3 regions of the Marinobacterium aestuarii genome follow, and region 3 is predicted to be linked to each of the others. Evidence: predicted binding sites of a transcription regulator. Region 3 holds the regulator's gene; each other region holds the start of a gene.
What was found. Region 3 encodes sigma-54, which starts transcription at its own class of promoters, with help from an activator protein. Its sites were predicted from a motif close to TGGCACNNNNNTTGCTNT; they were not measured.
Positions count from the first base shown of each region.

Region 1: a site for sigma-54 is predicted at 5,588-5,605, ahead of speB (agmatinase). Genes of this name have one in related genera too.
Region 2: a site for sigma-54 is predicted at 2,559-2,576, ahead of A8C75_RS19665 (formate/nitrite transporter family protein). Genes of this name have one in related genera too.

Region 1 is NZ_CP015839.1:2,397,720-2,405,518, forward strand. It holds gene A8C75_RS10555 (aldehyde dehydrogenase family protein) at 1-1,344, opposite strand, end outside; gene A8C75_RS10560 (5-guanidino-2-oxopentanoate decarboxylase) at 1,361-2,983, opposite strand; gene A8C75_RS10565 (YjiH family protein) at 3,089-4,498, opposite strand; gene speB (agmatinase) at 4,579-5,535, opposite strand; gene A8C75_RS10575 (sigma-54 interaction domain-containing protein) at 5,769-7,190, shown strand; gene A8C75_RS10580 (LysR substrate-binding domain-containing protein) at 7,328-7,799, shown strand, end outside.
Region 2 is NZ_CP015839.1:4,488,992-4,496,790, forward strand. It holds gene A8C75_RS19660 (bifunctional protein-serine/threonine kinase/phosphatase) at 1-1,463, opposite strand, end outside; gene A8C75_RS19665 (formate/nitrite transporter family protein) at 1,515-2,339, opposite strand; gene A8C75_RS19670 (MFS transporter) at 2,756-3,931, opposite strand; gene A8C75_RS19675 (LysR substrate-binding domain-containing protein) at 4,031-4,912, shown strand; gene A8C75_RS19680 (TRAP transporter large permease) at 5,090-6,400, opposite strand; gene A8C75_RS19685 (TRAP transporter small permease) at 6,397-6,831, opposite strand; gene A8C75_RS19690 (TRAP transporter substrate-binding protein) at 6,977-7,799, opposite strand, start outside.
Region 3 is NZ_CP015839.1:1,308,309-1,316,107, reverse strand. It holds gene A8C75_RS05805 (KdsC family phosphatase) at 1-520, shown strand, start outside; gene lptC (LPS export ABC transporter periplasmic protein LptC) at 524-1,102, shown strand; gene lptA (lipopolysaccharide transport periplasmic protein LptA) at 1,089-1,595, shown strand; gene lptB (LPS export ABC transporter ATP-binding protein) at 1,592-2,320, shown strand; gene A8C75_RS05785 (RNA polymerase factor sigma-54) at 2,473-3,993, shown strand; gene hpf (ribosome hibernation promoting factor) at 4,044-4,334, shown strand; gene ptsN (PTS IIA-like nitrogen regulatory protein PtsN) at 4,353-4,811, shown strand; gene rapZ (RNase adapter RapZ) at 4,873-5,733, shown strand; gene A8C75_RS05765 (HPr family phosphocarrier protein) at 5,776-6,045, shown strand; gene mgtE (magnesium transporter) at 6,221-7,570, shown strand; gene yjgA (ribosome biogenesis factor YjgA) at 7,582-7,799, shown strand, end outside.

The DNA of each region.
Region 1 (7,799 bases), 1.1 Mb from region 3:
GGAGGTTTCGGGGCAGACGACCTGCAGGCTGTTGATCCAGATATGCCCGGCCTGGAGTTGTTCGGCGATCCGCTGGGCGCGGGCGCTGTCCTGGCTGATGATACCGGCGGCAAGGCCGAAGTCGGAGTCATTGGCAAGCTCGATGGCCTCTGCCTCGCTGCTGAAAGTACGTACACAGAGCACGGGGCCGAAGATCTCTTCACGCCACAGGGCTGAGTCTGTGGGTACATCCACAAAGATGGTCGGTTCGATGAAGTAACCCCGCTCGAAACCTTCTGCACGCGTGCCGCCGGTGAGCAGCGTCAGGCCCTCGGCGCGACCGCGTTCGATATAGCCCATCACGGTGTCGAACTGGGCCTTGCTCGTCAGCGGTCCCATCTGTACGCCCTCTTCGAAGGCATCGCCGAGTTTCAGCGCTTGGGTTGCGGTCTTGAGGCGTTGCAGCAGCTTTGGTGCGATGCTGTCGTGCAGCAGCAGGCGCGAAGTGGCGGAACACATCTGGCCGGCATTGTAGAAAATACCGCCCAGGATCCAGTCCGTGGCCTGATCAAGGTCGGCATCATCCATTACCAGCATCGGTGACTTGCCGCCCAGCTCCAGACTCAGGCCCTTGACCTGCTTCGCCACGCTTTGCATGACGATCTCGCCGACCCGGTTGCTGCCGGTAAAGGAAATTTTGGCAATATCCGGGTGTACGGTCAGGGCGCTGCCGACGTCGCTACCACTGCCGCAGACGATATTGATCACGCCTGCAGGCAGGCCGACGCTCTGTGCAATGGTGCCCAGTTGCAGCTCCACCAGGGGCGTGACTTCGGACGGTTTCAGCACCAGGGTGCAGCCGGCGGCCAGTGCCGGTGCCACTTTCCAGGCGGTGGTGACGAAGGGGAAGTTCCAGGGCACGATCAGGCCCACAACCCCCGCAGGTTCCAGTCGGCTGGAAGATCTGTAGCCTGGCATGGCCAGCGGCACCTCGGCGTTCTGGCGCGCATCGAGCTGTTCGGCCAGGCCCGCGTAGTAATCCCAGGTGGCGATGGCATCCTCGATATCAATCTGGGCTTCAAACAGGGGTTTGCCGTTGTTGCTGGACGACAGTGCCGCCAGCTCTTGCGCGCGGGCTTCGATGGCCCGGGCGATGGCTCGCAGGTAAACCCCGCGCTGGGCGCCGCTGGTTTTACTCCAGCCTGTGAATGCCTGTTTGGCCGCCGCGACGGCACGATCGACATCGGCCGCGCCGCCCGCGGCGACCTCGGCGATGACTTCTTCAGTGGCGGGATTAATCACCGCCAGGGTTTTGCCGCAGCGGGGGGCGACCCAATCACCGTTAATAAAGAGCTTGTCGTACATGGGTGTGCTCCTGGCGTCAGCCGTGGGTAAACGCGGTGATGAAGTCGGCATCTTCGCGAACTTCAATGATCGTCGGGCGCTTGGCCGCAGCTGCAATTTGCAGTTGCTCGCGCAGTTCATCAAAGCTCTGTGGCGCAACCGCATGGCAGCCAAAGCCCCGGGCGATGGTGAGGAAATCCGGCGTATAGATATCGACACCGATGGTGGGGATATTGCGGTTTTCCATATAGCGCTTGATCTCGCCATAGCCGCTGTTGTTCCACAGCAGCACTATGACGGGCGCACCGGCTTCAACCGCCGAGGCGAGTTCAGGCAGGGTGAACTGGATGCCGCCATCGCCGATCAGGGCCACCACGGGGCGTTCGGGCAAGGCCAGCTTGGCGCCGATCGCCGCCGGAAGGCCGTAGCCCAGGGTGCCGTAGCCGGTGGATGAGTTAAACCAGCTGCGCGGTGATTCGGCCTCGTACAGATGGTTGCCTGAGTACACCGGCTGAGTTGAATCGCCGGCAATGATCACACCCGGCAGGGTCTGCTGGATGGTTTCCAGTACCCGCTGCTGGGCGCGAAAGGGCTGTGACCAATCCTGTTCGAATTGGGCTCGCAGGGCCTGCACGCGCTGAGCCCCCTTATCGGCGGCGCTAAAGCCGTTGCGTTCAAGTTGCAGTCTAAGGGCAGCCATGGCCAGGCCGGCATCGCTGAGAATGGCGATGTCGGCGGGGTAGTTACGGTTCAACTGTTCGGCGTCGATATCGATGCGGATCAGTGGGCTGGGGATGCTAAAACCGCCATCAAACACCACATCGTAATCGGTCTCGCCAAGCTCCGTGCCGATGGCCAGCACAACGTCGGCGTCGCGTACCATTGCCCGCACCGGTTCCAGTGACTGGTTAGATCCCAGTGACAGAGGGTGTCCGGGCATGAGTACGCCCTTGGCATTGATGGTCAGCAGCGTGGGTGCATCCAGCATCTCCACCAGTGCCCTGGCATCACTGGCGGCATCGCTGCAGCCACCGCCGAGCAATACCACGGGGTTGCGGGCCTGTTGTAACAGTGCGGCGGCCTGTTCGATTGCCGCGGGTGCCGGTGCCGGTCGGCTTGGCAGCGCGGCGACAGTACGACGGATATGATCCGCCGGGGCCGTAATGACATCCAGCGGGATCTCGATATGCACCGGCCGTGGGCGGGCGCTGGCGAAAATAGAGAAGGCGCGGGCCAGTACGTCCGGCAGCTCGTCCGGGCGCATCAGGGTATGGCTGAAGGCGGTGAGTCCGGATATCAGCTGGCGCTGATTGGGCAGCTCGTGCAGCCGGCCACCGGCCAGCCCGAGTTCATGGCTGTGATTAACGCTGGAAATCACCAGCATGGGGATAGAGTCGGCATAGGCCTGTCCCAGAGCGGTGGCGATATTGGTCATGCCGGGGCCTGTGATGATAAAGCAGACCCCGGGCTTGCCGGTGACACGGGCATGGCCGTCGGCCATGAAGCCCGCCCCCTGTTCGTGGCGCGGGGTGATATGGCGGATGTCGGTATTCGGCAGGCCACGGTACAGCTCAACGGTGTGGACACCGGGAATGCCAAATACGGTGTCTATGCCGTAGGCTTCCAGCAGTTCAACCAGGATTTCTCCACAGGTACTCATCGGTCTCTCCAACATAGGTTTGGCAGGTGAAGACAGAACCGGGGCCCGCAGGCCCCGGTTGTCGGGCGCGGGCCCCATGACTGCGGGCCTGCGCCTTGGTCTGGATCAGAACACCAGGGTGTGGGCGATCAGGGCGATGATCGGCAGGGTAATCAGGGTGCGCAGAATAAAGATCGCGAACAGTTCCAGCAGGTTCAGCGGAATTTTCGACTTTAACAACAGCACGCCAATTTCGGACATGTAAATCAGCTGTGTCAGGGAGACGCTGGCGATGACGAAGCGCGTCAGTTCGCTTTCAATGCCCTTGCCCAGTACCGCCGGCAGGAACATGTCGGCAAAACCAACCAGCATGGTCGGTGCGGCGGCGGCGGCTTCGGGTATGCGCAGCAGCTCCAGCAGCGGAATAAAGGGGTAGGACAGCCAGGTGAAAACCGGCGTGTATTCAGCCAGTGCCAGGGACAGGGTACCGATGGCCATCACCAGCGGCAGCAGGCCAAACCAGATATCGCTGACGTTCATCAGGCAGTTTTTGCCCAGAGCTGCTGGCCCTGGTGCTGTGGCGGCACGGCGTACGGCCTGTTCCAGCCCCCAGGAAAACAGTGAATGTCCCTCTGGAAGTTCTTCCTTGATCTGTTTGCCGGTGGCTTCGTGGTATTCGTCTTTTTTCCAGCTCAGCGGTGGCAGGCGCGGGGTGATCACCGCGGCGATCAGACCTGTGGCCACAACAGTCAGGTAGAAGGGGACGAAGAGGTGCTCCAGCCCGATAACATTGGCGATCAGCAGGCTGAAGGCGATCGAGGTAATGGAAAAGTTGGTGGCGATGACCGCCGCTTCGCGCTTGGAATAGAATCCCTGTTCGTACTGCTGGGTTGTGATCAGTACGCCCACGGTGCCTGAGCCCAGCCAGGAGGCCACGGCGTCAATGGATGAGCGCCCCGGCAGTTTGAAGAGCCAGCGAAATATATTGCTTGCCAGGGTGCCGATAAATTCCATAAAGCCGAAGTCGACCAGAAACGGCAGCAGAATTGCGGCGAAGAAAAAGAAGGTGATCAGCATCGGCGTCAGATCTATCAGCATCACGCCGCCGGTATTGCGGTTCCAGATCCATTCGGGGCCGACCTCAAACAGGGTCATGGCGGCGAAGGCTGCGCCGAGCACGCGCAGCGCCAGCCAGACTCCTTTGGGCGTGAAGACTTCGGCCAGGGCACTGTCCCGCTGCGCCCAGCGGGGCTTGAATGCCGCTGCGAAGAGGGCGATGACGGCGGAGAGCACGAGCAAGGCGGTGGCAAAGGCGGGCAGGTAATCCTTGGTTGAGGCCTTGAGCATGTCAGCCACGACCCCCAGGCCGATGGTGACCTTGTCGTCGACCACGACCGGGGTGAGGAAAAACAGTATGCCAATCAGGGATGGGATAATGAATTTCAGGTAAGCGTAAAGGCTGTGCTTGGGACGGGGGCCGTTGCGATCGCTCAGTAGAACGCTGGCGGCTTCCTGTTGGTCCAAATGTTGATTCATCAGGAGATTCCTTGAATATTGTAGTTATTGTCTCAAATTCCGACAGGCGCCGTCAGGGTTACGCCTGTCGGGAGTGAGTGCTACTTGTCGTAGCGTACGCCTGGCATTACGCAGAGCATTTCGAACAGCAGGTTGGCGCCCAGCAGCGCGGTGTTGCCGGTGCTGTCGTAGGGCGGGGAGATTTCCACCATGTCGCCGCCGACAATATCGAGCCCGCGACAGCCGCGGATGATTTCCAGCCCCTGGGGCACGGTCAGCCCTGCGATCTCGGGGGTGCCGGTACCGGGCGCATAGGACGGATCCAGGCCGTCGACATCAAAACTGATGTAAACGGGGCCACCGCCGACCTTGGCGCGGACTTCTTCCATCAGCGGGGTCAGGGACTTGTGCCAGCAGTCCTCGGCTGGGACCACACGAAAGCCCTGGTCACGGGACCAGTCGAATTCATCGGCGCTGTAGCCGGTGCCGCGCAGGCCAATTTGCACCACGCGGTTGCAGTCCAGCAGGCCTTCCTCGGCGGCACGACGAAAGGGCGTGCCGTGGGCGATTTTCTCGCCGAACATCTGATCGTTGATATCGGCGTGGGCATCCACATGCACCATGCCAATGGGACCGTATTTCTTGCGTAGCGCACGCAGTATCGGCAGTGCGATGGTGTGGTCACCGCCGAGGGTCAGCGGCTTGCAGTTGTGTTCCAGCACCTCGTCGTAGAACTCTTCGATGATGTCCATGCTTTTGAGCAGGTTGAAGGTGTTGATCGGCACGTCGCCGATATCGGCCACTTGCAGACTTTCAAAGGGGGCGGCAAAAGTGGCGACATTGTAGGGCCGCAGCATGCGGGATTCGTCGCGAATCTGGCGCGGTGCCAGGCGGGCGCCCGGACGGTTGGAGGTACCAATATCGAAGGGCACACCAATAAAGGCCACGTCCAGGCCTGCGGCGGTTTCCTGGGCCGGCAGGCGCATCATGGTGGCGGGGCCACCGAAACGGGGCATTTCGTTACCGCCAAGGGGCTGGTTGAAGCGGGAGTCCGACATAGGGTTACCTTTTATTCTCTGTGTTCAGATCAGTGGAGTTATGTCGTTGTACACAGCGAAAACCGTGCCAATAAATAATACTCATATATTTCAAGGTATTAGATGTTTTTGATTCATTTATGAATTAATGAGGTCTATTTTGTAATTCTAAATTGAATTAAAATTCAAAACTGAATCGTCGTGTTCTGCACAGAACAGTGGCTGTCGCCAACACACAGAAAGGAGGGAGCTTGATGACGCAGAAAACCACGTCTGTGGCTGACGCTGAGCTGGACCTGGTGCTGGAGAAATCCCGTGACAACATCATGATCACCGATGGCGAGGGTCGCATTCTCAAGGCAGGCAGCAAGTGCGCCGTCATCTATGGGCGCGAAATCGACCAGATGCTCGGGGGCTCAGTCTACGACCTGGAACGCGAGGGTGTGCTCAAACCGTCGGTCTCGGCACAGGTGCTCAAGACGCGCCGGGCGGTGCAGCTGATGCAGACGACCGAGACCGGCCGCACCGTGATGGCGGAGGGTTTTCCGCTGTTTGATGCTCAGGGCGCGCTCTATCGCGTCATCAGTTTTTCCCAGGACCTTACCGATCTGCAGCTGCTGCAGCAGGAGTACGAGCTGTTGCAGCAAAAGCTGCAGCAGCGCAGCGTTGCCCACGATGCCGAGGTCATACAGGCGCAGGAGCTGACGTTTAAAAGCGCGCAGCTGAAGGAACTGTACGCCCTGCTGCAACGGGTGGCGCCCTCGGATGCAAACCTGCTGATGCTGGGGGAGTCCGGTGTCGGCAAGACGGCCTTTGCCCAGCTGGCGCATCACTTGAGTCCGCGCAGGGAGGGGCCTTTTATCGAGGTTAACTGCAGTGCTATCCCGGAAAACCTGTTCGAGTCGGAAATGTTTGGCTATGCGCCGGGCTCCTTTACCGGCGCGTCACGACAGGGCAAACCCGGACTGATTGAACAGGCGCACCAGGGCACCCTGTTTCTTGATGAAGTGGGCGATCTGCCACTGTCGATGCAGGTCAAGTTGCTCAAGGTGCTGCAGGATGGCAAGGTCACGCGCATTGGCAGTACCGAGCCCAGGGTGCTGGACTTCCGTCTGATCAGTGCCACCAATCAGCCCTTGCAGCAACAGGTGGAGGCGGGGCATTTTCGGCTGGATCTGTACTACCGGCTCAATGTGGTGCCTGTCACCATTGCGCCGCTGCGCGATAGGCCCGAGGACATTCCGCTGCTGCTGGAGCGCGTGCTTGAACGCCTCAACGCCCGCTACCAGCAACACAAGGTGCTGGACAGCCGGGCCCGGCATCAGCTGATTCATTATGCCTGGCCTGGCAATGTGCGGGAGCTGGAGAATGTGCTGGAGCGCTTCTATGTCGCAAGCCCAGGCACGGTAATTCACTACGAGGGGCCCGACCCTGTGCCCAGTGTCAGCGGCACCGCTGCTGCGCCTTCGTTGGCGTCCGGGCAGCCCGCATCAGTCTTGGAATCCGGGGATTTCAGCTCATTGCCCGAGGCGCTGGACGCCTTTGAAAAGCAGTTGTTGCAGCAGGCCCTTAAACGCTGCAGCACCACCTATGAGCTGGCCGACTACCTGGGTATCAGCCAACCGACGGTGTTCCGGCGGCTGCGCAAGCATGGCTTGCAGGTACGTAAAGACTAGTGTGGGCAAGGCAAGGCGCGCAGGTCTGCAGTGCTTATATCAATTCTAAATGGTGGCGCCGAGCACATTTTATTTGTTAATGTCGTGATCTGGGCGGACCTTTCCGCATGGTTGTGAAACTGGCGTGAGAATATTGCATGAAAAATCTGCCGATGGATTTGCTGCGCACCTTCGTCACCATCAATGATCTGGGCGGTTTTACCCAGGCGGGGGAGGTGCTCGGGCGTTCGCAGCCTGCGGTCAGTCTGCAGATCAAGCGGCTCGAGGAACTGGTGGCGCTGCAGCTGTTCAATCGTAGCCAGGGGCTGCGTCTGACCGAAGAGGGGCAGATGCTCTACGGTTATGCCCGCAAGATACTGGACCTTAACGATACTGCGGTGTCGCAGCTGATGACCCCGGCGGTGAGCGGCTCGGTGCGCCTGGGTATCCCCAATGATTTCGAAGTGTCTTTCCTGCCCATGATGCTGTCGAAATTCTCCCGCGCCTATCCCAACGTGATGCTGGATGTCAGCAGTGATTTGAGTGTTAACCTGCGGCGGGATTACCTGCGCGGCGCCTACGATATGGTGATGAGCATGGATGAACATCCCTCGTCCGAGATTTTGCAGG
Region 2 (7,799 bases), 3.2 Mb from region 3:
CGCCGCTGCGCCGATGCGGTTCTGCATTTGGACACCTCGGTACCGTAGGGGAAATCGCCCGACAGCATGTGATAGGTCAGCACGCCCAGGGAATACAGATCGGAGCAGGGTGTACCCACTTCTTCCATAAAGTACTCCGGCGCCGTATAGAACGCCGTTCCCAGAATCGCGTCCTGCGGTGCGTCTGGCGCAGACTCCACTAAGCCCGCCACCCGGGCAGCGCCAAAGTCGATGACCTTCACCGTACCGCTGTTGTCGATCATGATGTTGTCGGGCCTGAGGTCCTGATGCAGGATTTCCATGCGGTGCAGCGCCTGCAGCCCCCGGGCGACCTGCTCGACAATGCCGCGCACAGTTTCAAGCCCGGGCCTGGGGTTATCCACCAGCCACTGCTTCAGCGTCTGGCCCTCGATAAACTCCATTGCCGTATACAGGTACTGGCGCGGGCGGCTCTGCGGGGCAGCTTTGAGCACATGGGTACTGTTGATACGCCGCGCCGTCCACTCCTCCATCAGAAAGCGCTCCAGATAAGCCGGGTCGCCGCCCAGATCAATGGACGGGGTTTTCAGCACGACCCGGCTATTGCTGGCCTCATCCAGCGCCAGATAGACATGGCTGCGGCTGGTGGCATGAAGCTCACGCAGGATTCTGTAACCATCAAAGCGTGCCCCCGCCGCCAGTATCGGTGGCAGCTCCAGCGCCTCGGCATCCCGTTGCAACGAAGCTGAACCTGGCTTTGGCAACGCATCTATGCGCACAATCTGCAGACTGAGGTTATCCCCGCTGCCCTGATCCAGCGCATGTTCGACGATGCTCCTGGCGGCGCTATCGAGGTCACTGCTGCCGGCAATACTGTCGAGTACAAAGGCCGTATCGGCATATTCGTAGACGCCATCGGTCGCCAGCAGGTAGATATCACCCAGGCTGAGCGGCCGTGTCTGATAATCGAATTCGATATGAGCTTCAACTCCCAGTGCGCGACTGAGGTGACTTTGGGTTTGCGACACCCAGAGGCGGTGATCGTGGGTCAGCTGCTCCAGACCCTTGCCGTGCAGCCGGTAGATACGGGTATCACCGACGTTAAAGATATGTGCCCGTGTCGCCTTGAGCACCAGGGCACTGAGCGTACAGACATAGCCCCGATCCTTGTCGAATCGGTAGGGGCTGCTCAGCGTCTGGCTGTGCAGCCAGGCGTTGCAGGCCGTCACGACACGCTCCACCGAATGCTGTACCGACCAGGCATCCGAGGTGCAGAAGTAATCATCAAGAAAATTCTTTACCGCCGTTTCGCTGGCGATATGACTCAGCTCACTACTGCTGATCCCGTCCGCCATGGCAAAGGCCATCCCCTTGCGACTCAGCAAGGGTTCGGTGGGCAGGTAACAGCCGTGAAAGTCCTGATTGAAGGCCTTAAGGCCCTTATCGGCATACTGACCCACTGATACTTTCAAGCGACTGCTCATAGGCATTCCCCGGCGCCCCGGCCACCTTTAGTGACCGGAGCTTGGCGGCTATCAGACAGAGACAGTCTGAACCGCACGTTTCTTGCCAGTGCGAACGTGGGTGGTATAGAGCGTCAGCCCGGTGAACGCCAGACCACCGACCAGGTTACCCAGCACAGTAGGGATTTCGTTCCAGATGAGGTAATCCATGATGGAAAAATCCCCCCCCATGATGATGCCAGAGGGGAACAGGAACATGTTCACCACCGAGTGCTCAAAGGCCATGAAGAAAAACAGCATGATCGGCATCCACATGGCGATGACCTTGCCACTCACCGAGGTGGAAATCATGGCACCGACAACCCCCATGGACACCATCCAGTTGCACAGCATGCCGCGGATAAAGATGGTGAACCAGCCGGCAATACCGTATTCAGCATATCCCAGGGTACGGGCCTCACCGATACTGGCAATCTTCGCGCCCACAGCACCTGGATCCGTATTGAAGCCGTAGGTGAAAACAAAGGCCATCATCACGGCCACGGTCAGGGCACCGGCAAAGTTGCCAACGAACACCAGACCCCAGTTCCTGAGGATGCCATTGATGGTGACCCCCGGACGTCGATCCAGCCATGCCAGCGGCGTCAGCACGAATACCCCGGTGAGCAGATCAAAACCCATCAGGTACAGCATGCAAAAACCCACCGGAAACAGAATGGCGCCTATCAGAAAGACGCCGGTTTGCACGGCGATAGTAATGGCGAACACCGCTGCCAGCGCCAGAATAGCCCCAGCCATATAGGCCCTGATCAGCGTATCGCGAGTCGACATGTGAATCTTGGATTCACCGGCATCGACCATCTTTGTCACAAACTCAGACGGAACCAGATAAGCCATAGCTATTGCCTCTTTCCAGGAAAATTACGTCACTGCGCATTGGTGTCCAATCCCTTGGCCAGCGCCTGCAGCCTCCGACACTTGCGTGTGAACAGGCGCAAAAAAGCGCCCACAACCGAGCAGCCAAAACAGTTCAGTAAGGACGCCGTTGCCCGTAAAACGCAATCTGTAGGAGTCTGGGGCGGCCCAATGGCAATCCACCTAAAACTCATACCGGATAGAGCAATAGTCGTGCCTAAGCTGTTTCATCAGCGTTACAGGCCGCGTAAACAGCCTCTCTGGCGCCCGCAGCGCGCCCAGACCTGCTCCTGTCAGCGGGCCTCAAGCCCTCGCCTGCGGACAGAAAAGGTGCATCAAGTGCTGCAATTGCACCGCAAAAGCGCGCCTTTATGCCGTGAAGCAGACAGCGGCCAGGCTCAAACACCCGCCGCCGCCGCACGCGCATCGAGCGCACCCGACCAGCGGGTCAGCAGCAGTGCCAGCAGCACGATCAGGGCACCTATCCAGGCGGTATCCGTGAGTGCCATATCGGCAATGATAACGCCGCCGATGAGCGAGCCCAGGGCGATGCCGACGTTAAAGGCGGCGATATTCAGCCCTGCGGCTACATCCACCGCCTGGGGCGCATATTTTTCCGCCAGCTGTACCACATATACCTGCAGGCCCGGCACATTGCCAAAGGCAAAGCCGCCCCAGATCAGGACTGTCAGTACCGCCGTAATCGGGTTGGCCGCGCTGAAGGTGAAGACCAGCAGCACCAGTGCCAGCGCCGCGAAAATAATTTTCAGCGCAGCAATGGGCCCCAGGCGGTCAGCCAGCCGGCCGCCCCAGATATTGCCCACCGCCACCGAGACACCATAAACCAGCATGATCAGGCCGATGGCGCTGGGCTCAAAGCCCGAGACTTGCTGCAGAATGGGCGCAAGGTAGGTAAAGGCCACAAAGGTGCCGCCATAGCCCACCGCCGTCATGGCGTAGACCAGTAGCAGGCGTGGCTCTTTCAGTACCGCCAGCTGTTGTGACACTGTCGCCGCCGCCGGCTGCTTCAGATTGCCCGGAACCAGTAACGCACTGCCGATCAGCGCCAAAGCCCCCAGTAGCGACACCACCAGGAAGGTCGCGCGCCAGCCAAAATGCTGTCCGATCCAGGTGCCCAGCGGCACCCCGGTCACCAGCGCCACGGTCAGGCCGGTAAACATGATGGCGATGGCACTCGCCTCCTTGTCCTTGCTCACAAGACCGGTGGCAATGGTGGAGCCAATGGAGAAAAACACCCCGTGGGCCAGGCCCGTCAGAATGCGCGCACTCATCAGCGAGCTGTAACCCGGCGCCATCCAGGCCAGCAGGTTACCGAGCACAAAGAGCGCCATGATGCTGAGCAGCACTGTCTTGCGGTTCCAGCGTCCGGTCAGGGCCGTAAGCACCGGCGCCCCTATGGCAACGCCCAGCGCATAAAGACTGATCAGCAGCCCGGCCGAAGGGAGTGAAACGCCCAGGTCCTGGGCGATGGTGGGCACCAATCCGACGATCACAAATTCGGTGGTGCCAATGGCAAAGGCGCTGAGTGTCAGCGCCAGCAAGGCAAGGGGCATGAGCCGTCTCCAGAATGAATACTTGACGGCCTGCATTGTGCGGCGCAATACTTTTTCAATAAACGCCATAAATATCAAAACATATTTGCAGAAACAACAATGATAAGCCGATCCGATGATCTGGAAATACTGCTGGCCGTGGTCGATAGCGGCGGTTTCTCCACCGCCGCCGAGCTACTGGGCATTCAGGTGGCGCGGGCCTCCCGCGCAGTGACCCGGCTGGAACAACAGCTGACCACGACCCTGCTCAACCGCACCACCCGGCGGGTTGAACTCAGCGAAGACGGGCGAATTTTTGTCGCCCAGGTGCGCCAGGGGCTGGCTCAGCTCGAAGGTGCCGAGGAACAGCTGCGCCTGCGTCACCAGGCACCGGCCGGCCCCCTGCGCATCGATGCCGCCAGCCCCTTCATGCTGCATCAGCTGGTGCCCCACATTCGGGCATTCCGCGAATCTTATCCACAGATCGAACTGGAACTCACCACCAGCGAGGGCTTTATCGACCTGCTCGAAAAACGCACCGATGTCGCCATCCGTATCGGCGAGCTGCAGGATTCCAGCCTGCATGCCCGTTTTCTTGGGCGCTCCAGATTGCACCTGGTGGCCAGCCCCGCCTACCTTGCGGCTCACCCGGCGCCGCAGTCCGCGGCGGAACTCGCCGAACATGACTGTATCGGCTTCACCTCCCCCGCCAGCCTCAATCAGTGGCCGGTGGGCACCGGTATGCCCATCAATGCAGCCGTCTCGGCCAGCAGCGGCGAAGTCATTCGCCAGCTGTGCCTGGCATCCCAGGGCATCGCCAGCCTGTCCCACTTCATGGTCGCCGACGATCTCGCCGCAGGACGCCTGATCCCGCTGCTCACCGATCAGATACAGTCACCCCACCCGCGCGAGCAGGTTAACGCCGTCTACTATCGCAACACGGCACTGTCGGCACGCATCAGCGCTTTTCTCGATTTTTTCCAGCCCAGGCTTTCGCTTTAAACCGCTCAAAATCTCGCCCATGTACTGGCAGTATGACCGCCAGGGAGGGTGGAAATGTCGTTATTGCAGGAGAAAATAACGATAAATACGCCCATGCATAAAAAAACGCCCGGAGAATGATTCGCCGGGCGCAAAAAATCGCAGCACGATAAGTTGGTCTATGACTGGTGCCCAGTCTTATTTGAAGGTGTCCGGCAGCAGCATTTTCGGCAACCAGAGCGCGAGCTCGGGGAAGCAGATAATCAGCAGCAGGATCAGCAGCATCGGCACCAGAATAATCACCACATCCCGCAGTACCTGCACCACGTTCATGCCACCAATGGACGCAGAAATCAGCAGGCAAAGGCCGTAAGGCGGCGTTACCAGCCCAAAGGCCAGAGACACTATGCCGATAATGGCAAAGACGACGGGGTGAATGCCCGCATCCAGCGCCACCGGCAGCAGCACTGTCCCCAGGATGATGATGGTGGGAATGGCATCAATAAAGAGCCCGAAAAACAGAAAGAGCGCACCTATCACCAGCGAGGTGCCAAAGGTGCCGAACTGCATGCTGGTCATGGTGGAAACGATCAGCCGGGGCACGTTGTAGAAGGCCAGCATCCAGCCGAAGGCCGAGGCCGTGCCTATGGCGAACAGCGAGATGGATGCAAAGCGCCCGGTATCGTAAAGAATTCCGCCCAGATCCCGCACACTGACCGTGCGATAGACGAACATGCCAAGAATCAGCGCATAGACCGCAGCGATAATCGCGCTTTCGGTCGGCGTGACAATGCCACCAACGATGCCGCCGATCACCAGTATCGGTGTCAGCATCGCCAGGGCTGCACTCTTAAAGGCAGATACAAACTCAGCAAAGGTCGGACGCCCCGCCGTCGGATAGCCATACACCTTGGCGTAACCGTAAACGGTGGCCATCAGCGCTGCGGCTATCATGAAGCCCGGAATCGCACCGGCGAGAAAGAGCGCGCCCACCGACACCGACATCACACCGCCCCAGACAACCATCAGGATGCTGGGCGGAATGATCACCCCCATTACGGATGAGCAGGCAGTGATCGCAATGGCAAAGCGCTTGTCGTAGCCCTCCTTCGCCATGGCAGGAATCAGAATCTTGCCACAACCGGCGGCATCGGCGGTAGACGACCCCGAGATACCGGCAAAGAGCATCGACACTGCCACATTGACATGCCCCAGCCCGCCCGGCATCCAGCCAGTCAGTACCCGCGCCAGTTCGATCAGCCGATCGGTGATCTTGCCGGAGTTCATCAGGTTTGCCGCCAGCAGGAAGAACGGCACCGCCAGCAGGATAAAGGAGTTATAGGACTGGAACATCCGATCCATGATGATGAAGGGCGTCAGGCGCATATCGAGCATCACGACAGGAATAGTGGCAATACCCAGCGCAAAGGCAACGGGCACGCGGATGGCAACCAGCAGGATGAAACCGCCCACCAGAAGCGCACAGGCTAGCGCGGTCGAAACAATCATGGCGTAACCTCGGAAGATTGACGGTATTCAACAACCGCCTCGTATAAGCGATAGCCCGCGAACAGTGCCCAGAGCGTACCGGCGATTGGCACTGATATATAAGTAATCATCAGATTGGCACGCATCATCACTGAGTGCTGAATGAAGCCAAATTTGGCATAGTCGATGCCGTACCAGGCAAAGAGCACCGCAAAGATCAGTACGAAGCCCAGCGCTATGCCCTTTTGCAGCAAACGCCAGCCCGGCTTAATCGCATCGGGCAGCACCCGCACATCAAAGTGGCTGCCATCCCAGACCGCGATGGCGGAGCCGATCATGACAACCCAGACAAAAATGAAAGTCGAAAGCTCTTCGGTCCAGAGATAGACCGGGAGAATGTCGGTGTAACGGGAAATGACCTGCATGCCCACGGGAATCGCCAGAGCGCCCACCAGGGCTCCATCAATACCGCAACACCCGACAGAGGTTATCCAGCACTTGTCCCAGCATAGTGAAATCCTGAACGACAATTGACCGTAAAAACGGCCAGGATGAGATCGGACTCCGGCGGCCGCAAGCCGCGGAGCCCGACAGGGATTACTTGGCGCGGATGGCGGCCAGAAGATCCGTAGCACCCAGCTCGGCTGCATACTCATCCTGTACAGGCGTTACGAGTTCAAGCAACTGCTCGCGATTGGCGAATTCCTGCAACTGAATCTGACCGGCATCGGCCATTTCCTTCAGCTTGGCGCTGTCTTCGCGCGCTTCCAGTTCGCGACCGAAGGCACCGGCTTCCTTGCCTGCACGCATAATCGCGGCCTGCAGTTCAACGGGGAGCTTGCGCATGGATTTGCCACTGAAAACAATCGGACGCACTGTGATGGAGTGACGCGTGAGGGTGACATGGGGCGCCACTTCGTAGAACTTGAGATTCTGCAGGCTGGCCGCTTCGTTTTCAAGCCCCGAGACAACACCGGTCTGAATGGCGTTGTAAACCTCGTTATAGGCAATTGCCGAGGGCGCCGCCTTGATGGCCGCAAAAATCTGCGCCTGAATGGGCGCGCCCATCACTCGCATCTTGTGACCGGCAAGCTCATCAATATTGCCGATGGCCTTGCTGGAAATCAGGTTACGGGTGCCGCCGCCGGAATAACCCACCACCACAAGATCGGCCTTCTCCTTGAGCTCGCCTTCCAGCGGCGCCAGCACATCGCTGGAGAGCACCGCATTCCAGTGCTCCAGATCCCGGAACAGGAACGGCATGTCCATCAGCGGAATTGCCGGTGCGAAGGTCGCCATATTGGACGGCGCCATGATGGAGTAGTCGATTGCCACGCCCTGATTCAGGAAGGTCACGTAGTCGGACTCGACTCCCAGCTCGCCGTTAAGGCGCAGATCCATCACCAGCTCGCCATCGTAA
Region 3 (7,799 bases):
CAGTGAACTGGTTGAACGCCTGCGCAAGGTTACCCTGGCGGTGTTTGACGTCGACGGCGTGCTGACCGACGGTCATCTTGATTTCCTCCCCGATGGCTCCGAAGTAAAAAGCTTCAATACCCTGGACGGCCTGGGCATCAAGCTGCTGCAGCAGGCCGGCATCGAAACCGCCATTATTACCGGTCGCCGCTCACCCCAGGTGGAAATGCGTGCCAAGGCACTGGGCATTACCCATCTGCTGCAGGGGCGTGAAGACAAGCTGGTCGCACTCAAGGAAATCTGGGCCCAGACGGCGCACGACAGCGACACCACCGCCTATATCGGCGATGACTGGCCGGATCTTGCAGCCATTCGCGCCGTCGCCTTTGGCGCTACAGTTCCCAACGGCCATCCGCTGATGCTGCAGCATGCACACTGGTGCACCCAGCGGGCAGGCGGCGCAGGCGCGGGACGCGAATTCTGCGAGCAGATACTCAGCGCCCGTGGCCAGCTCGAGTCCCTTATTAGCGAGTACCTCTAGATCATGTTGAGCAGCCGGACGCGTCTTATCCTCGCCACCGCCCTGCTGGCACCAATACTGCTTTACTGGGGGGCCGATCGCGCCCCCACTGAGGCAGCAGCACCCGAGCTAACACCAGGCAGCGCCGATACGGACTACTATCTGCGCGATGCCACCATTCGCCAGTTCGATGCCCGCGGACAGCTGCATCAGGAGCTCAGATCGCCGCAGCTCGAACACTACCCGCAGCCCGGCGAACTGCGCGCCCGGACGCCGGACATAGTGCTGTTTCGCAACGATAGTCGGGGCGAGGTGCTGATCAGCGCCCAGCAGGGCCGGATGCAGGACAGTGACGAGCAGGTCCGGCTCAACGGCGCCGTGCGCGTACAGAGCAGCAGTGACAAAGGCGCCAGCAGCACACCGCTGCGGCTGGAAACCGAAGCACTGACCCTGATGCCATCAGAACAATTTATCGAAACAGACACCGCCGTCACGCTGTTCAGCCAGGGGGGTGAAACCCGGGCCAATGGCATGAAGGCTTACCTGAATAGCCGCCAAGTCGAGCTACTGTCCGATGTCGAGGGACGCTATGAAACCAAATAATACCCGCCTCTGGCTGGCAGCCCTGCTGTCCCTGAGTCTTTCCGGCACCAGTCTGGCCCTGCCGACCGATCGCAACCAGCCGATCCATGTCAGCGCCGACACCGCCACCATCGATGACAACACCGGCATCACCACCTATAGCGGCAATGTCGAGATTGCCCAGGGCACGTTGAAAATCAACGCCCGCAATGTTGACCTGCACCGCAGCGAATCCGGCGTCAATCGCATTCTGGCCACGGGGGATGTCAAGTTCGAGCAACAGGCGGCCAAAGACAAGCCGGTGACCAATGCCTATGGCGAGCGCATGGACTACCAGGTCAATCGCCAGGAAATCACCATCACCGGCAAGGCCCGGGTGGTGCAGCAGAAAGACACCTTTACCGGGCAGAAGATCGTTTACAACCTCGACAAATCCCTGGTCAACGCCTTCAGCGGCGAAGGCGGCCAGGGCCGTGTGCAGATGGTCATCCAGCCCAAAGGGGCGGCGCAATGACCAGCACACTGGAAGCGCGCCAGCTGGCCAAAAGCTACAAGGGCCGGGCCGTTGTACGGGATGTTTCACTGAGCCTGAAAAGCGGCCAGATTACGGGGCTGCTGGGCCCCAACGGGGCCGGCAAGACCACCTGCTTCTACATGATTGTCGGGCTCGTTAACGCCGATCAGGGCCAGGTACTGCTCAACGACCAGGACATCACCTCCCTGCCGATGCACGGCCGTGCCCGCAAGGGACTGGGCTACCTGCCCCAGGAAGCGTCCATTTTTCGCAAGCTCAGCGTGCGTGACAACCTGATGGCCATCCTCGAGACCCGCAAGGATCTTGACCGCGCCGGCCGCGAGCAGCGTCTTGAGCAATTGCTGGAAGAATTCCACATTGTGCACATCCGCGACAGCCTCGGCATGGCGCTGTCCGGCGGCGAGCGTCGCCGGGTCGAGATTGCCCGCTGCCTGGCCACCGAGCCGACCTTTATTCTGCTCGACGAGCCCTTTGCCGGGGTGGACCCCATTTCGGTCAACGATATCAAGAACACCATCCGCCACCTGCAGACCAAGGGCATCGGCGTCCTGATCACCGATCACAATGTGCGCGAAACCCTCGACATCTGCGAACACGCCTATATCGTCAGCGAAGGCGGCATTCTGGCCCAGGGCACACCGGCGGACATCATCGCCAACAAGCAGGTCAAGGCCGCCTACCTGGGCGAACAATTCAGGCTTTAAGCCCGGACTGGGTGATATCTCTTTTTTTGGCGCTGCATGACCACCGCGGCGGTGTTTCTTCAGTCTGCCTGACAGATAGACGACGCCCGCCCCCGGTTAGGCATATAATGCACAGCAACTCGACCCACTCCCACAGATAACGCAGTCTTTCTATGAAGCAAGGGCTCCACCTAAAAATTGGTCAGCACCTGACCATGACGCCCCAGTTACAGCAGGCCATTCGCCTGCTGCAGTTGTCGACACTCGACCTCCAGCAGGAAATTCAGGAAGCGCTCGAAAACAATCCCATGCTCGAGTCCTCCGACGAGGATCACGACGAAGCAGCGGATGCCGATTACAACGAGCACCAGAACTCCGAGGCGCCACAAAAGGCCAGCGAGAGCGAGGGCGAACGCGCCAGTGCGGAAAACTCCGCCAGCGACGACAGCCCCCAGGCCGAAGACAGCTGGAATGACGACATCCCCGAGGAGCTTGGCACCGACAGTTCCTGGGACGACACCTTTCAGAGCAGCCAGCCCAGCGGCCCGGCCCGCGATGACGACGGCAGCATGGAGTCCAATGATACGGCGGAGGAAACGCTGCAGGATCATCTGGAGTGGCAGCTTAACCTGACACCCATGAGCGACCTGGACCGTTTTATCGCCACAGGCATTGTCGATGGCATCGATGCCAACGGTTACCTGCGTATATCTCTGGATGAACTGCTGGAACACTTCAAGCAGGAAAACCCGGAGGATTTCGAAGACGTCGACTCCGACGATATCGAAACCGTACTGCACCGTATCCAGCAGTTCGATCCCGCCGGCGTCGGCGGCCGGGATCTGGGCGAATGCCTGGCCATTCAGCTGCGTCAGCTACCGGAGTCGACTCCCTGGCGCAAGGAAGCAATTCGCGTGGTCAGCGAGTTTATCCAGCTGCTTGGCAGCCGGGATTACAAACAGCTGCTGCGCCGCACAAGGCTGAAAGAACACCAGCTGCAGGAAGTCATACTGCTGATTCAGAGCCTGAACCCACAGCCCGGCGCCAGCATCACCACCAGCACCGCCGAATATGTGATACCCGATGTTGTGGTCACCAAGGTCAAGGGCTTCTGGACGGTCGCGCTCAACCCCGACACAGCGCCGCGCCTGCGCATCAACACCCAGTACTCGGATCTGATCCGACGCGCCGACAACAGCTCCGACAACACCTATCTGAAGAACCACCTGCAGGAAGCACGCTGGTTCATCAAGAGCCTGCAGAGCCGCAACGAAACCCTGCTGAAGGTATCGCGGGAAATCGTCGTTCGCCAGGAGGGCTTTCTCGAGCAGGGCGAAGAGGCCATGCAGCCGCTGGTGCTGCATGACATCGCCGAGGCCGTCGAGATGCATGAGTCCACAATCTCCCGGGTCACCACCCAGAAGTACATGCACACCCCCCGGGGCATCTTCGAGCTGAAGTATTTTTTCTCCAGCCACGTCGGTACCAGCGACGGCGGCGCCGCCTCTTCCACCGCCATTCGGGCGCTGATAAAGCGCCTGGTGGCAGCGGAAAGTACCACCAAACCACTGAGCGACAGCAAGATCGCCACGCTGCTTGACGAGCAGGGTTTTCAAGTCGCCAGGCGTACAGTGGCGAAATACCGTGAAGCAATGAATATTGCACCTTCTAATGAGCGCAAGCGTCTGGTTTAATTGAGATGCAAACAAGGCGATCTTTCGCCGCTGTTGACTAGGAGAAAACTATGCAGATCAACATCACAGGACATCACGTCGAACTTACCGATGCACTGCACGAGTATGTACATAGTAAATTCGGCAAGCTTGAGCGGCACTTCGATAACATCACCAATGTCCAGGTTACCCTGAGTGTAGAAAAGCTGCGTCAGCAGGCCGAAGCCGATGTTCACCTTGCAGGAGGCAAGTTGTTTGCGACTCACGAACACCAGGACATGTACGCCGCCATTGATGGTCTGACCGACAAGCTTGACCGTCAAATCATCAAGCACAAAGAAAAAACCAAAAACCACAAATAACGGTAAACAAATAAGCCCATGTATCTGCATGAACTGCTGACCCCCGCTCTGACATTCTGCAACCTTGATGGGGGCAGCAAAAAACGTGTACTGGAAACAGCCAGTAACTTGATCGCCGAGCAGGCACAAGGGCTGGCCGCTGAAGAAATCTTCAGCGGCCTGATTGGCCGGGAACGGCTTGGCAGCACCGGTATTGGCAGCGGCATCGCCATTCCACACTGCCGGCTTGAGAACGCTACCCAGGCCAGCGGCATGATGATCAAGCTCGCTGAACCTATTGATTTTGACGCCATCGACAACCAGCCGGTGGACCTTCTTTTTGTACTGCTGGTGCCCTCCGAGGCCAGCGATGAACATTTGCAAACCCTGGCCATGCTGGCCGAACTCTTCAGCCGCGCAGAAGTACTGACAGCGCTTCGCGATACCACTTCTGACCAGCAGCTATTCGATACTGCCCTGCGTCTGGCATCGCACTGAGTACAAATCCCATGTCACAGGCCCTGCTTACCCCCACAGCATCCCGCCTGATGGCTCCAGCATGAAACTGGTGGTCATCAGCGGCCTGTCCGGCTCCGGCAAAAGCACCGCGCTCCAAGCACTGGAAGATGTCGATTTCTACTGTATCGACAACCTTCCTGCCCTGCTGCTGCCCAGCCTGATCGAGCAAATGCTGAAGGACCCTATGCCGCCGGAGAAACTGGCGGTCAGCATTGATGCCCGCAACCTGTTGAGCAACCTGCGTCAGTTCCCCAAGTTGCTCAAGAAGATGCGCACCCGCTATGCCGAGGTCAATACCGAGGTCCTTTACCTGGACGCCTCGGACCCGACGCTGCTCAAACGCTACAGCGCCACGCGGCGCAAGCACCCACTGTCCGGCGAGAACACAGGCCTGCAGCAGGCGATAAAAAACGAGCGGCTACTGCTCGAACCCATCGCCAATATGGCTGACCTGCGCATCGACACCACCCGCTTGAAGCTGTACGACCTGCGGGACAGCATCAAGCTGCGCGTATCCCAGCGCACCGAACAGCAGCTCTCGGTCCAGTTCGAATCCTTTGGTTTCAAACACGGTGTGCCACTGGATGTCGACTTCACCTTCGATGTGCGGGTACTGCCGAACCCCTTCTGGATTCCGGAGCTGCGCGGCTTTACCGGCCTCGACGATCCCGTCATCCGCTTTCTCGAACAGGCCCCGGAAGTGGCGGAAATGACCGGCGACATCCGGGACTTCATCGCCAAATGGCTACCGCGCTTCAAGAGCAACAACCGCAGCTATATCACCATCGGCATCGGCTGTACCGGCGGGCAACACCGCTCGGTCTTTATCGCAGAGCAACTCGCTGGTCATTTCCGGCGGTCTGTGGATAATGTGCATGTTCGTCATCGCGAACTGAATTAACCGCGGGACAAACGGATATATTGATCGAGGACAAGGCCCGGCATGATCGAAAAGCACGTCACTATTATAAATAAGCTGGGACTTCACGCCCGTGCTGCCGCCAAGCTCATCAGCACCACCGGGAAATTTTCCAGCCAGATCCGCATCAACAAGGACGGCCGCGAAGTCGACGGCAAAAGCATCATGTCTGTGATGATGCTCGCCGCCAGCAAAGGCACCGAACTGCTGATTCGCGCCGAGGGAGAAGACGAGCAGGCCGCCATTGATGCCGTCACCGCCCTTATCGACGACTATTTTGGTGAAGGCGAATAAAAAAACCGTTTTTGCACCCCGCCCGACGCCCGCCCCCGCTGATACCCGCCCCCTGATTCCGGTATACTGTCATTCCCAGCCCGGCCATCAGGCCCGAACCGCCCAGCACGGCACCCGGGGCAAAGCCATTTGAGCTCCCCCTTCCAGACCAGCCCCTGGGCAGCGCAAGGATGTCATGAGCAGCAAAGAGCCTCTCTCGCCGATTGAACGACTGAACGCCGCCATGGACAGCGGTGAACTGCGTCAGGTGCGCTATACGCTGAATAACAGCCTGCGCCCGGTGGAGATCGCCCATCTGCTGGACAAGTCCCCGCCCAAGGAGCGCCAGCTGCTCTGGGGCCTGGTCAACAAGGATCTGGAAGGGGATGTGCTGCAGCACCTGGGCTATGACGTCCAGGCCGAAATTCTGAGCCGCATGGAAACCCGGGAAGTCCTCGAGATCACCGAAGGCCTGGATATTGACGACATGGCCGACCTGCTGCAGCAGCTGCCGGAGCGCATCATGCGCGAACTGCTGCAGACCATGGACATCCAGAACCGCACCCGGGTCGAGCAGGTTCTGTCCTATGACGAGGACACCGCCGGCGGCCTGATGAACACCGACACCGTGACCATCCGACCGGATATCACGGTGGAAACGGCGCTGCGCTATATTCGCCGTCACAAGGAAATACCGGACATGACCGACAGTCTGTTCGTGGTCAGCCGCAGAGACGCCTATATTGGCATCCTGCCCCTGACCAAACTGCTGGTGTCGGATCCCGACATGCTGGTGCGCGAAATCATGAGCACCGACATTGAGCCCATCGAAGCCACGATGACAGACAGCGAAGTCGCCCAGCTGTTCGAGCAGCACGACCTGATTTCCGCGCCGGTCATCGACGAGGACGGCAAACTGCTCGGCCGTATTACCATCGATGACGTGGTCGACGTTATCCGTGAAGATGCCGACCACTCCCTGATGAGCATGGCGGGTCTGGGGGAAGACGCCGACACCTTTGCACCGCTGATGCGAACGACCCGCAACCGCGCTATCTGGCTGGGTATCAACCTGCTCACCGCCTTCATCGCCTCGGCGGTAATCGGCGTGTTTGAAGACACCATCGAGAAAGTCGTGGCCCTGGCCGTGCTAATGCCGATTGTCGCCTCCATGGGCGGTATCGCCGGCAGCCAGACACTGACGCTGGTGATTCGCGGCCAGGCGCTGGGGCACGTGGAGCGCAGCAACATCGGCTGGCTGCTGAATCGCGAACTGGTTGCAGGCGCCCTCAATGGCCTGCTCTGGGCTTCGGTGGTCGCCGCCGTCGCCATTATCTGGTTTCAGGATATCTATATCGGTGGCATTATCGCCGCCGCCATCGTGATTAACCTGATTGCCGGCGCTCTGGCCGGCACTCTGCTGCCCATCGGCCTCAAGGCCGCCGGCATAGACCCGGCCCTGGCCGGCAGCGTTCTGCTCACCACCATTACCGATGTTGTAGGCTTCTTCGCCTTCCTCGGACTGGCTACCTACTTTTACAGTTAAAGAACCGACCTATGACTAACGAAGAAGATTTTGAACAGCTAGACCCCGCCGACCAAGACGCAGAGCTGATCAGTAAAAGCCAGGCCAAACGCGACATGCATGCGCTGCAGGACCTGGGCAAAAAACTGGTCGCACTAAACAAGGATCAGCTGGCCAAAGTCCCGATGGATGAGACCCTGCGCGGCGCTGTAGAAGAATGCCGTCGGCTGAAAAAGGGCGAGGCCATTCG